Regions from separate parts of the Achromobacter sp. GW823-FHT04E03 genome, predicted to be linked through region 3. Evidence: predicted binding sites of a transcription regulator. Region 3 holds the regulator's gene; each other region holds the start of a gene.
The links. Region 3 encodes HrcA, which represses chaperone genes, less so after heat shock. Its sites were predicted from a motif close to TTAGCACTCNNNNNNNNNGAGTGCTAA; they were not measured.

Region 1 (3,257 bases), on a different contig from region 3:
TCTTCCACAGCACGCAGGATCAGCTTGATGCCGGCGTTCTGGTCAGGCGTGTCGCCCTTCAAGTCAGCGATGGCTTGCTTGGCGCGCAGCAGAGCAACGCCGCCGCCAGCCACAACGCCTTCTTCCACTGCAGCGCGGGTGGCGTGCAGGGCGTCCTCGACGCGAGCCTTCTTTTCCTTCATTTCGACTTCGGTGGCAGCGCCAACGCGAATCACGGCAACGCCGCCGGCCAGCTTGGCCACGCGTTCTTGCAGCTTTTCACGGTCGTAGTCGGACGTGGCTTCTTCGATCTGGACGCGGATTTGCTTGACGCGAGCTTCGATCGACTTGCTGTCGCCAGCGCCGTCGATGATGGTCGTGTTTTCCTTGCCCACTTCGATGCGCTTGGCTTGGCCCAGTTCAGCCAGGCCGGCCTTCTCCAGCGACATGCCGGTTTCTTCGGAGATCACCGTGCCGCCCGTCAGGATGGCGATGTCTTCCAGCATGGCCTTGCGGCGGTCGCCGAAGCCAGGAGCCTTGACGGCGGTCGTCTTCAGGATGCCGCGGATGTTGTTCACAACCAGGGTAGCCAGGGCTTCGCCTTCGACGTCTTCAGCGATGATCAGCAGCGGACGGCTCGACTTGGCAACTTGTTCCAGCACGGGCAGCAGGTCGCGGATGTTGCTGATCTTCTTGTCGAAAATCAGGACAAACGGATCTTCCAGAGCGGCAACTTGCTTGTCCGGGTTGTTGATGAAGTAGGGCGACAGGTAGCCGCGGTCGAATTGCATGCCTTCGACGACGTCCAGCTCGTTTTCCAGCGACTTGCCGTCTTCGACGGTGATGACGCCTTCCTTGCCGACCTTGTCCATCGCGTCAGCGATGATCTGGCCGATGGAGGTGTCGCTGTTGGCGGAGATCGAGCCAACCTGAGCGATTTCCTTGCTGGTCGTGACCGGCTTGGATTGCTTCTTCAGTTCAGCGACGGCGGCGGCGACAGCCTTGTCGATGCCGCGCTTCAGGTCGATCGGGTTGAAACCGGCGGCAACGTACTTCAGGCCTTCCATGACGATGGCCTGGGCCAGCACGGTGGCGGTGGTGGTGCCGTCACCGGCGTTGTCGGAGGTCTTGGAGGCAACGTCCTTGACCAGCTGGGCGCCGATGTTTTCGAACTTGTCCTTCAGTTCGATTTCCTTGGCGACGGACACGCCGTCCTTGGTCACGGTCGGGGCGCCGAACGAGCGCTCCAGCACGACGTTGCGACCCTTGGGGCCCAGGGTGGTCTTGACAGCGTTGGCGAGAACATTCACGCCGCGGACGATGCGCACGCGGGCGTCGTCACCGAACAGTACTTGCTTGGCAGCCATTTCTTAGCTTCCTTCGAAAATTCGTTTGAGGCGGGGTTTACTGGACCACGGCGAGGATTTCGTCCTCGCGGATGACGAGCAGCTCTTCGCCGTCAACCTTCACGGACTGGCCGGCGTACTTGCCGAACAGCACCTTGTCGCCAGCCTTCAGGTCGACCGGCAGGATCTTGCCGTCTTCGGTCTTCTTGCCGGGGCCGACGGCCACGACTTCACCCTGGTCGGGCTTTTCAGCGGCGCTGTCGGGGATAACGATGCCCGATGCAGTCTTGCGCTCGTTTTCGAGGCGTTTGACGATCACGCGATCGCCCAGGGGACGCAAGGCCATGAGGAACTCCTGTTGCAAAAAAGAGAAGGAAATGATCGGTTAGGCCCGGGAACGCTTGTTAGCACTCACCGGTGTCGAGTGCTAATTATAGGGATGATGTTCTAGGGTTCAAGGGGGAGGGGGCTGGTTGTTACATATTGGGGAGCTGTATGGCGTCTAACTTCATTGAGGCGGAAGTTAGACGAGCAGCCGGCAAGCACGGCGACTGTCGAAATTCATCTAATTTGGGATTTACGTCATCCAGTTTGGGAATCGAGAATTTTCGATATGCAAGCGCTGGTGCGGCCTCCAGCCGGATTTCGTCCCTCTAGGTCCGATTTCGTGTGTCATGCACTGGCAATGCCGCCCGTCAGCCTCGGGGTGAAGCCTCCGTGTGGCTGGCAACCCGAGGCGCCTGACCTGTGTGCGACGCCCGCCAGGCCCCGCTTTGGCCGTGTACGCCAAATACGGGTGGCGAACGACCGTTGCTCTCTACCTGCTCTGCAATTGGACGACAGGTCGATTCCGACCCATCGCAGCCGTTGGGGCCGGCCTGGCCCATGGCTGCTTTGCAGCGATTGCAGCCGATCATGCCCAGTCTGCCCGTCGATAGGTGCTTGACGGCTTGCCGTTGCTCATGTAGTGCTGCGCGATGTGGGTCGACCTTGCCGACGCTGCGTTCGCAGCGAAGGCCATTGTTGCGAGTGTGCTGACCTGTGTGCGGCACTCTGTCATCTTCATACGACGCTCGCTGTCATTCCGAGAGTCGTACTAGAAAGATTCGTATTCAGCGACAATGAGCTTGACGCCTAGGGAGCAAGCCGCCGTTGACAGAGTGCGATTTCTTCGCCAATTTCAGCAACCGCTCGCCCTGGTACGTGGCAGCGCACCGTCTTCAAAAATGACCGGCTGCTGCAGGTGCGTGCAAACAAGGGCCTGCTGCACATTTATGAGCGCTAGCTGCCGCATGAGTGAACTCCGCAAAACGTTCGCGAGCCGTTACGGACGGCTCCAAGGATTCGCTAACTGGTTGGCAGATAATCGGTTTTCCTCGATCGTCACAGGCGCGAAACCCTCCTAGGGGCTGGGAGCACTAGTCAGGGGTTACCTTATATGATCCAGGCGCCGGAGGACACCCCGGAACATGCGTTACTCTATTGCTTTTCCTATGCTGCCCCTCTTCGCGCCTTGACAATGACGCCCTCCCCCAATGGATCTCCTACCCCGATGCCTTCTCGTTGCCCCGAGGAAGGCGATGAGGCGTTCGCATGACGACCACCCTTTTGCACATCTCCGATCCGCATTTCGGAGATCCAAAAGGTGTTCTAAGTCGTCAGGAGGTGAGCCAAGTCCTCTTGGCTTTGCTCCACAAGACTGGCCCTGCCGTCTTTGTTGTTCTTTCCGGCGATATCTCGTTCAAGGGTCAAGCCCAGGGTTATGCGGAGGCACGAGACGCACTGTTTCAGGTCTTTGAGGAGACGAAAGTTCGGCGAGATCGGCTCATCGTGTGCCCGGGAAACCACGACGTCGTGAAGCGCGAAACGGGTATTTCCCTTTTCGAGCCCTTTGACGCTTGGAGCGCGAGCTTGCGCCGTGACAAGGGTTGC
Region 2 (3,257 bases), on a different contig from region 3:
AAAAAACGGGGCACCAGATATGCATGGTGCCCCGCAAGCATCCGTCTCATAGGGGAGGGGAAAGAGGAGAAGCCGAGACGGATGACAAGACTGCTAACCGAAGTTCGCGGTCTACATGAAGTTAGGCGGTGCGATCCTCATTAAGTTTCTCGCGCCGCGCAAAATTTCAGCCCAAATTTGTATCAATTTATTCATGTGCGGCCGCGGCCCACCAGAAAAGCAAAAGGGCCGCTGATCGCGGCCCTTCGCATGGTTCGGCAACCGCCTCAAGAGACAAGATTGCCGCGCATCTTCTTCAGGGCGGCCGCTTCGATCTGGCGGATGCGCTCGGCCGACACGCCGAACTCCTGGGCCAGTTCGTGCAGCGTGGCGCCGCCGTCGTCCTGCAGCCAGCGGGCTTCGACGATGCGGCGCGAACGCGGATCCAGCGCTTGCAGCGCGTCGGTCAGGCCAGCGCTTTGCAACTGGTCGCGGGCGGCGCGTTCCAGCACCCGGGTGGGTTCCTGGCGGCCCTCGTCGGACAGGTAGGCGATGGGCGCGTAGCTGTCGTCGTCATCGTCCTGGTTTTCAAGCGACATGTCGCGGCCGGACAGGCGCACTTCCATTTCGCTCACGTCTTCGCGGCGCACGTTCAGTTCGCGCGCGATGTGGTCGACCTGTTCCGGATCCAGCGTCTGGCCGTCGGGGCGCATGCTGCGCAGGTTGAAGAACAGCTTGCGCTGGGCCTTGGTGGTCGCGACCTTCACCAGGCGCCAGTTGCGGATGATGTATTCGTGGATTTCAGCCTTGATCCAGTGCACGGCGAATGACACCAGGCGCACGCCGCGCTCGGGGTCGAAACGCTTGACGGCCTTCATCAGGCCGACGTTGCCTTCCTGGATGAGGTCGGCATGCGGCAATCCATAGCCCAGGTACTGGCGCGCCACCGACACCACCAGGCGCAGGTGCGACAGAATCAGTTCGCGCGCGGCGCCCAGGTCTTCCTGGTCGCGCAGGCGGCGGCCAAGCTCGGTTTCACGTTCCGCGGACAGGACCGGCAGGCGGTTGACCGAGGAGATATAAGCGTCGATCGTGCCAAGTGCGCCCGGATTGGCAATGGCCAACGCCAGGGCGTTGCCGGAAGCGGCCAACGAGGTACTGGGTTGCTTCATAGCGGGGGTCTCCGGATGGCGAAGGGATAACGACATGGATTCGATGTTAGCACTCTAGTATTGGGAGTGCTAATTCGACTATTGCGGCGCGTCAAAGTTTCATTCGTCGCATTATGTCCCCGTTTATTTTTTTAGAGTGGGGCGCCGCCGTGGGCAACCGAGCGCTGGCGGCAGATGGCCAGCCCCTGAATCCGGGCGCGGCCGCGGCTTGTCCTACCAACCCAGGCGCTTCAAGCCTTCGGCCGTAGCCTCGCCGTCGGGCCGCACGAACAGCGCCCCGCGCGGATCCATCAGCACCTGGTAGCGGGCGCCGTCGAACAGCGGCATGTACGCAGCGCTGCCAAATTGGACATCGACGAACGGGAACCAGTTCGGGAAATTCTTCTTCAACGATGCCAGGTCCGGCGCCGGCCAGTCATCCAGCGCGTGGACCGAGCGCGTGGCGGAGGCCTCGCGCGCGGCATCGCTATAACGGCCCGACAGGCGCTCCAGCCGGTATAGCGGCGGCACGCCGGCCATCAGCGCCGGCAGCCGCCAGCGCACGACCCGGGCATCGATCTGCCACTGGTCCCCATAGAGGACATACTGCCTGGTGCCCGTGCCAGGCGCGCTGGCGCTGACCTGGAACTGGCCGTCGGCCACCTGGCGCACTTCAACATGCGCCACCGGCTCGTCGGTCGTCAGGCGGAAGAATTGCACCAGCGAAAGGGCCAGAAGGCCCGACACGCATCCCAGCAGCACCAGCATCAGGCCGAACAGGCGGCGCACCGGCCGGAACTGGAACACCCTGCGGCCGCGCTCGTCGCGCGGGCCGCCGCGGCCCAGCAGCATGACGATGCCCGGCAGCAGGACGACGACGGCGCCCAGCAGTATCCAGACGAAGGGAGCGATTCCGTTGATCAAATCAGGCGTTCCTATTGAGCACAGACCGCAGGCGGCGCGCCGGGGCGCGCAAGCAGCCTGCCGCGGCAGGCCCGCCAGTATAGAAGCGCGCCCTCAGGGCGCCGGTTTTCCAAGCCGCTCGACGTGAAACCGGATGTGATCCTCGATGAACGTCGAGATGAAGTAGTAGCCGTGGTCATAGCCCGGGTGGCGCCGCAGGTCCAGCGGCTGGCCCGCAGCGGCGCAGGCGGCCTCGAATACCTCGGGATACAACTGTGCGGCCAGGAATTGGTCCGACTCGCCCTGGTCGATCAGGATGCCGGCGGGAAACGGGTTGGTGGCGCCGCGCATCAGCGCGGACGCGTCGTAAGCGGCCCAGTCCTCTGTCTTGTCGCCCAGATAGGCGCCGAACGCCTTCTTGCCCCAGGGGCATTGGCTGGGCGCGGCGATGGGCGCAAATGCCGACACCGAGCGGAACTTGCCGGGGTTGCGCAGCGCGAGCACCAGCGCGCCATGGCCGCCCATGGAATGGCCGAAGATGCCGGTGCGCGACGCGTCGCCGGGCAGGGCCTCGCCCGTGACGATGCCGTGCAGTTCCTGCGTCACGTAGCTGTACATGCGATAGTGGTCCCGCCAGGCGGGGGTGGTGGCGTCCAGGTAGAAGCCCGCGCCCGTGCCCAGGTCCCAGCTTTCGTCCTCGCCAGCCACGTTGGCGCCGCGCGGGCTGGTATCCGGGGCGACCAGCATGACACCGAGTTCCGCAGCCAGCCGCTGGGCGCCCGCCTTGATCATGAAGGTCTCTTCCGTGCAGGTCAGGCCGGCCAGATAAAACAGCACCGGGACCGGACCGTCTTCGGCCTGCGGCGGAATGTAGACGGAGAAGCGCATGGGCAGGCCGATCTCCGCGGACTCGTGGCGGTAATAGCGCTGCCAGCCGCCGAAGCAGCGATGCTGCGAAATGAGTTCCAGGGCGACTGCCATTGCTTTCCTCCGATCGGAATGATGCGAAAAAAACGTCTCGCGGATTAGGGGATATCCACGGTACGACGTTCCGTCGCCGAATGTTAACCTGGGCTTTATAGGGTACGAACGACAGAAAAAAAGCGATTTCCTGCCCTGACCATGATCACGGGACTTGACCAGCGCCCACCGTGGCACTATTTATATACCGTGAGCGAAGACAACCCGTTCTTCCAAATACGCAAGTCCTGACACTATGGCCCG
Region 3 (3,257 bases):
GGCTTGCGGCGTCCTTTTCGGCGGATTCCAGCTGGCGCGCCAACGCGCGCCATTGCTTCCAGGCCTGGCCGACCGAGTTGCGCAGTTCGCCATGGCCGCCGTGGGCATCCAGCAGGTCGCGCTGGGCGTCGGCGCGCATCAGGCTCTGGTGCGCATGCTGGCCGTGGATGTCGACCAGGCTGTCGCCCAGTTCGCGCAATTGCGCCACGGTGGCCGGCGTGCCATTGATGTAGGCGCGGCTGCGGCCCTGGGCGTCGATGACGCGGCGCAGGGACAGTTCCGTGTCGGCGTCGATCTCGCGCTCTTGCAGCCAGGCGATCAGGCCCTTGGGGGTATCGAAGACCGCGGTGATGTCGGCGCGCGGCGCGCCCTCGCGCAGCATGCTGGCGTCGCCGCGTTCGCCCAGCGTGAGCGCCAGCGCGTCCACCAGTATGGATTTGCCTGCGCCGGTCTCACCGGAAAAGACGGTAAAGCCGGGGCCGAAATGGATCTCGGTCTGTTCGACGATGACGAAGTCGCGGATATGCAGGGTGCGCAGCATGTCGGGGCGCTTACTACTCTACGTTGTCGGAGGCTTCGGGCATCAGGTTCCAGTGCAGCTTGCGGCGCAGGGTGGAGAAGAAACTGTAGCCTTCGGGATGCACGAAGCGGATGGTATAGGGCGCGCGCTGCACGACGATGCGGTCGCCCGGCTGCAGGTCGGACCAGGTCTGCATGTCGAAATGCACGCTGGCGCCGACTTCCACGCGGCCCATGGCCGTGAGCGTCATGTTCAGCACGCCGGAGTCGGGAATGACGATGGGGCGGTTGGACAGGGTTTGCGGCGCCACCGGCACCAGCACCATGGCGTTCATGCCCGGATGCAGGATGGGACCGTTGGCCGACAGCGCATACGCGGTGGAGCCCGTGGGCGTGGCGATGATCAGGCCGTCGGCGCGCTGCGTGTACATGAAGGCGCCGTCCAGCTCCACCCGCACTTCGATCATGCCGCCGCGTCCCGCGCGGTTCAGCACCACGTCGTTCAGGGCCGACGCGGAATACATTTTCTGATCGCCGCGCCACACGCTGCCTTCCAGCAGCATGCGTTCCTCGATCTGGAAGCTGCCTTCGAGCACGCGCGCCAGCGCGCCATGCGCGTCCTGCAACGCGATGTCGGTGATGAAGCCCAGGCGTCCGTGGTTGATGCCGACCAGCGGCATGCCATAGGGAGCAAGGTGGCGGCTGGCGCCCAGCACGGTGCCGTCGCCGCCCATGACGACGGCCAGCGACGCGGTCTTGCCGATTTCCTCGAGCGTGGCGACGGGGTATTCGGTCAGCCCGGTGTTGCGCGCCGTGTCCGCATCGATGAGCACCTGCCGGCCCGCTTGCGTCAGCGCGTGGGCGAGTGCTCTCAGCGGTGTGTCCAGGCCGGTGTCCTGGTATCTGCCGATCAGGGCTACGGTAGGAAAATGCATGGCTGCTTGCGTATCAAAAAAGGCCGGACCAGAAGCCGAAACCTGCCCGGAATGGGCGGTTTAGCCGATTATATGGGGCCGCATATGTGCTTGCGGGACAAAAATCGCCTCAATTGAAAAAGATTCCCTAAAATACTTGTTATGGATGACCGCGCACGCGCACTACTGAAAGCGTTGATCGAACGCTATATCGCCGATGGGCAGCCAGTCGGCTCGCGGACGCTATCGAAAGTATTCGACTTGTCCCCGGCCACGATCCGCAATGTGATGGCGGATCTCGAAGAACTGGGACTGATCCACAGCCCGCACACCTCCGCCGGCCGCGTGCCCACGCCGCGGGGCTACCGCATGTTCGTCGATTCGCTGCTGGCGGTGCAGTCCTACCAGCTAGAACCGCACAACATGGGCGAGATGCTGGCGGCCGCCGAACCTACGCGCGCCGTCAATGCCGCCGCGGCCCTGCTGTCCAACCTGACCCAGTTCGCGGGAGTGGTGCTCACGCCCAAGCGCGCCCAGGTGTTCCGCCAGATCGAATTCATCCGCCTGTCCGATAAGCGCGTGCTGCTCATCATCGTCACGCCCGACGGCGATGTTCAAAATCGCATCCTTTTCGTTCAGCGCGACTATGCCGAAGCGGAACTGCTGGAAGCCGGCAATTTCTTCAACATGCATTTCGCCGGCAAGTCCTTCAATGTCGTGCGGCAAACCCTGTCGACCGAACTGGCGCAATTGCGCGAGGACATCTCGCGCCTGATGCAGGCCGCGGTCGAAGCCAGCGCGGAAGCCGCCGAGGACGGCGATGCCATGGTCATTTCCGGCGAGCGCAAGTTGCTGGACGTGACTGACATCGCCTCCGACATGGACCGCCTGCGCAAGATGTTCTCGCTGTTCGAGAAAAAGACCGACCTGCTGCAGCTCCTGGACGTGTCCACCCGCGCCCAGGGCGTGCAGATCTACATCGGCGGCGATTCGCAGTTGGTGCCGATGGAAGAGGTCTCGGTCATCACCGCGCCTTACGGCGTGGACGGCAAGGTCGTGGGCACGCTGGGCGTGATCGGTCCCACGCGCATGGCCTACGAGCGCGTCATTCCCATCGTGGATATCACGGCGCGCTTGCTGTCCAACGCCCTCAGCCACAACCAGTAGGTCCATCCGAAGCTACATCCTCCTTGCGGAGGAAGGGGAGTGTTTGTGTTTCTTCGCCTGTTCAAGTACCTGTGGCCTGAGCGCTATCTGCCGGAACCCGAGCGGGAGGACCCCTTCAACGAAGACCCCGCGCCGCGCGGGCCGGCCAAGGTCGGCGTGCTGCTGGTGAACCTGGGCACCCCGGACACCCCGGGTAAGCAAGACATACGCAAATACCTGGGCGAGTTCCTGTCCGACCCGCGCGTGATCGAGATCCCGCGCTATCTGTGGAAGCCCATCCTGCATTGCCTGGTGCTGACGATGCGGCCCAAGAAGCTGGAGCCGCGCTACGCCGGCGTCTGGATGAAGGAAGGCTCGCCCCTGATGGTGTACAGCCAGCGACAGGCCGATGGTGTGCGCGCGGCCCTGGCCGAGGCCGGAATCGACGCCGTGGTGGAGCTGGGCATGCGTTACGGCAACCCCTCGATCCCCGACGCCATTTCCCGGCTGCGCCGGCAGGGCTGCGAACGCATACTGACCGTCCCGCTCTATCCGCAGTACGCCGCCAGCACCACCGCCACGGTGGTGGATGCGGTCACCCGCCATGCCGGCCGCCTGCGCGACCAGCCCGAGCTGCGCTTCATCAAGCGTTTCCACGAAGAGCCGGCCTATCTGGAC

Region 1: a site for HrcA is predicted at 1,730-1,756, ahead of groES (co-chaperone GroES). Genes of this name have one in related genera too.
Region 2: a site for HrcA is predicted at 1,198-1,224, ahead of rpoH (RNA polymerase sigma factor RpoH). Genes of this name have one in related genera too.

What each region holds. Positions count from the first base shown of each region.
Region 1 covers NZ_JBXAIJ010000002.1:1,408,979-1,412,235, forward strand. The annotation lists gene groL (chaperonin GroEL) at 1-1,346, opposite strand, end outside; gene groES (co-chaperone GroES) at 1,384-1,671, opposite strand; gene AC1RHV_RS17795 (metallophosphoesterase family protein) at 2,919-3,257, shown strand, end outside.
Region 2 covers NZ_JBXAIJ010000002.1:545,741-548,997, reverse strand. The annotation lists gene rpoH (RNA polymerase sigma factor RpoH) at 267-1,151, opposite strand; gene AC1RHV_RS13865 (hypothetical protein) at 1,365-2,054, opposite strand; gene fghA (S-formylglutathione hydrolase) at 2,148-3,014, opposite strand; gene AC1RHV_RS13855 (hypothetical protein) at 3,250-3,257, shown strand, end outside.
Region 3 covers NZ_JBXAIJ010000003.1:890,987-894,243, reverse strand. The annotation lists gene recN (DNA repair protein RecN) at 1-541, opposite strand, end outside; gene AC1RHV_RS23715 (NAD kinase) at 555-1,454, opposite strand; gene hrcA (heat-inducible transcriptional repressor HrcA) at 1,596-2,600, shown strand; gene hemH (ferrochelatase) at 2,646-3,257, shown strand, end outside.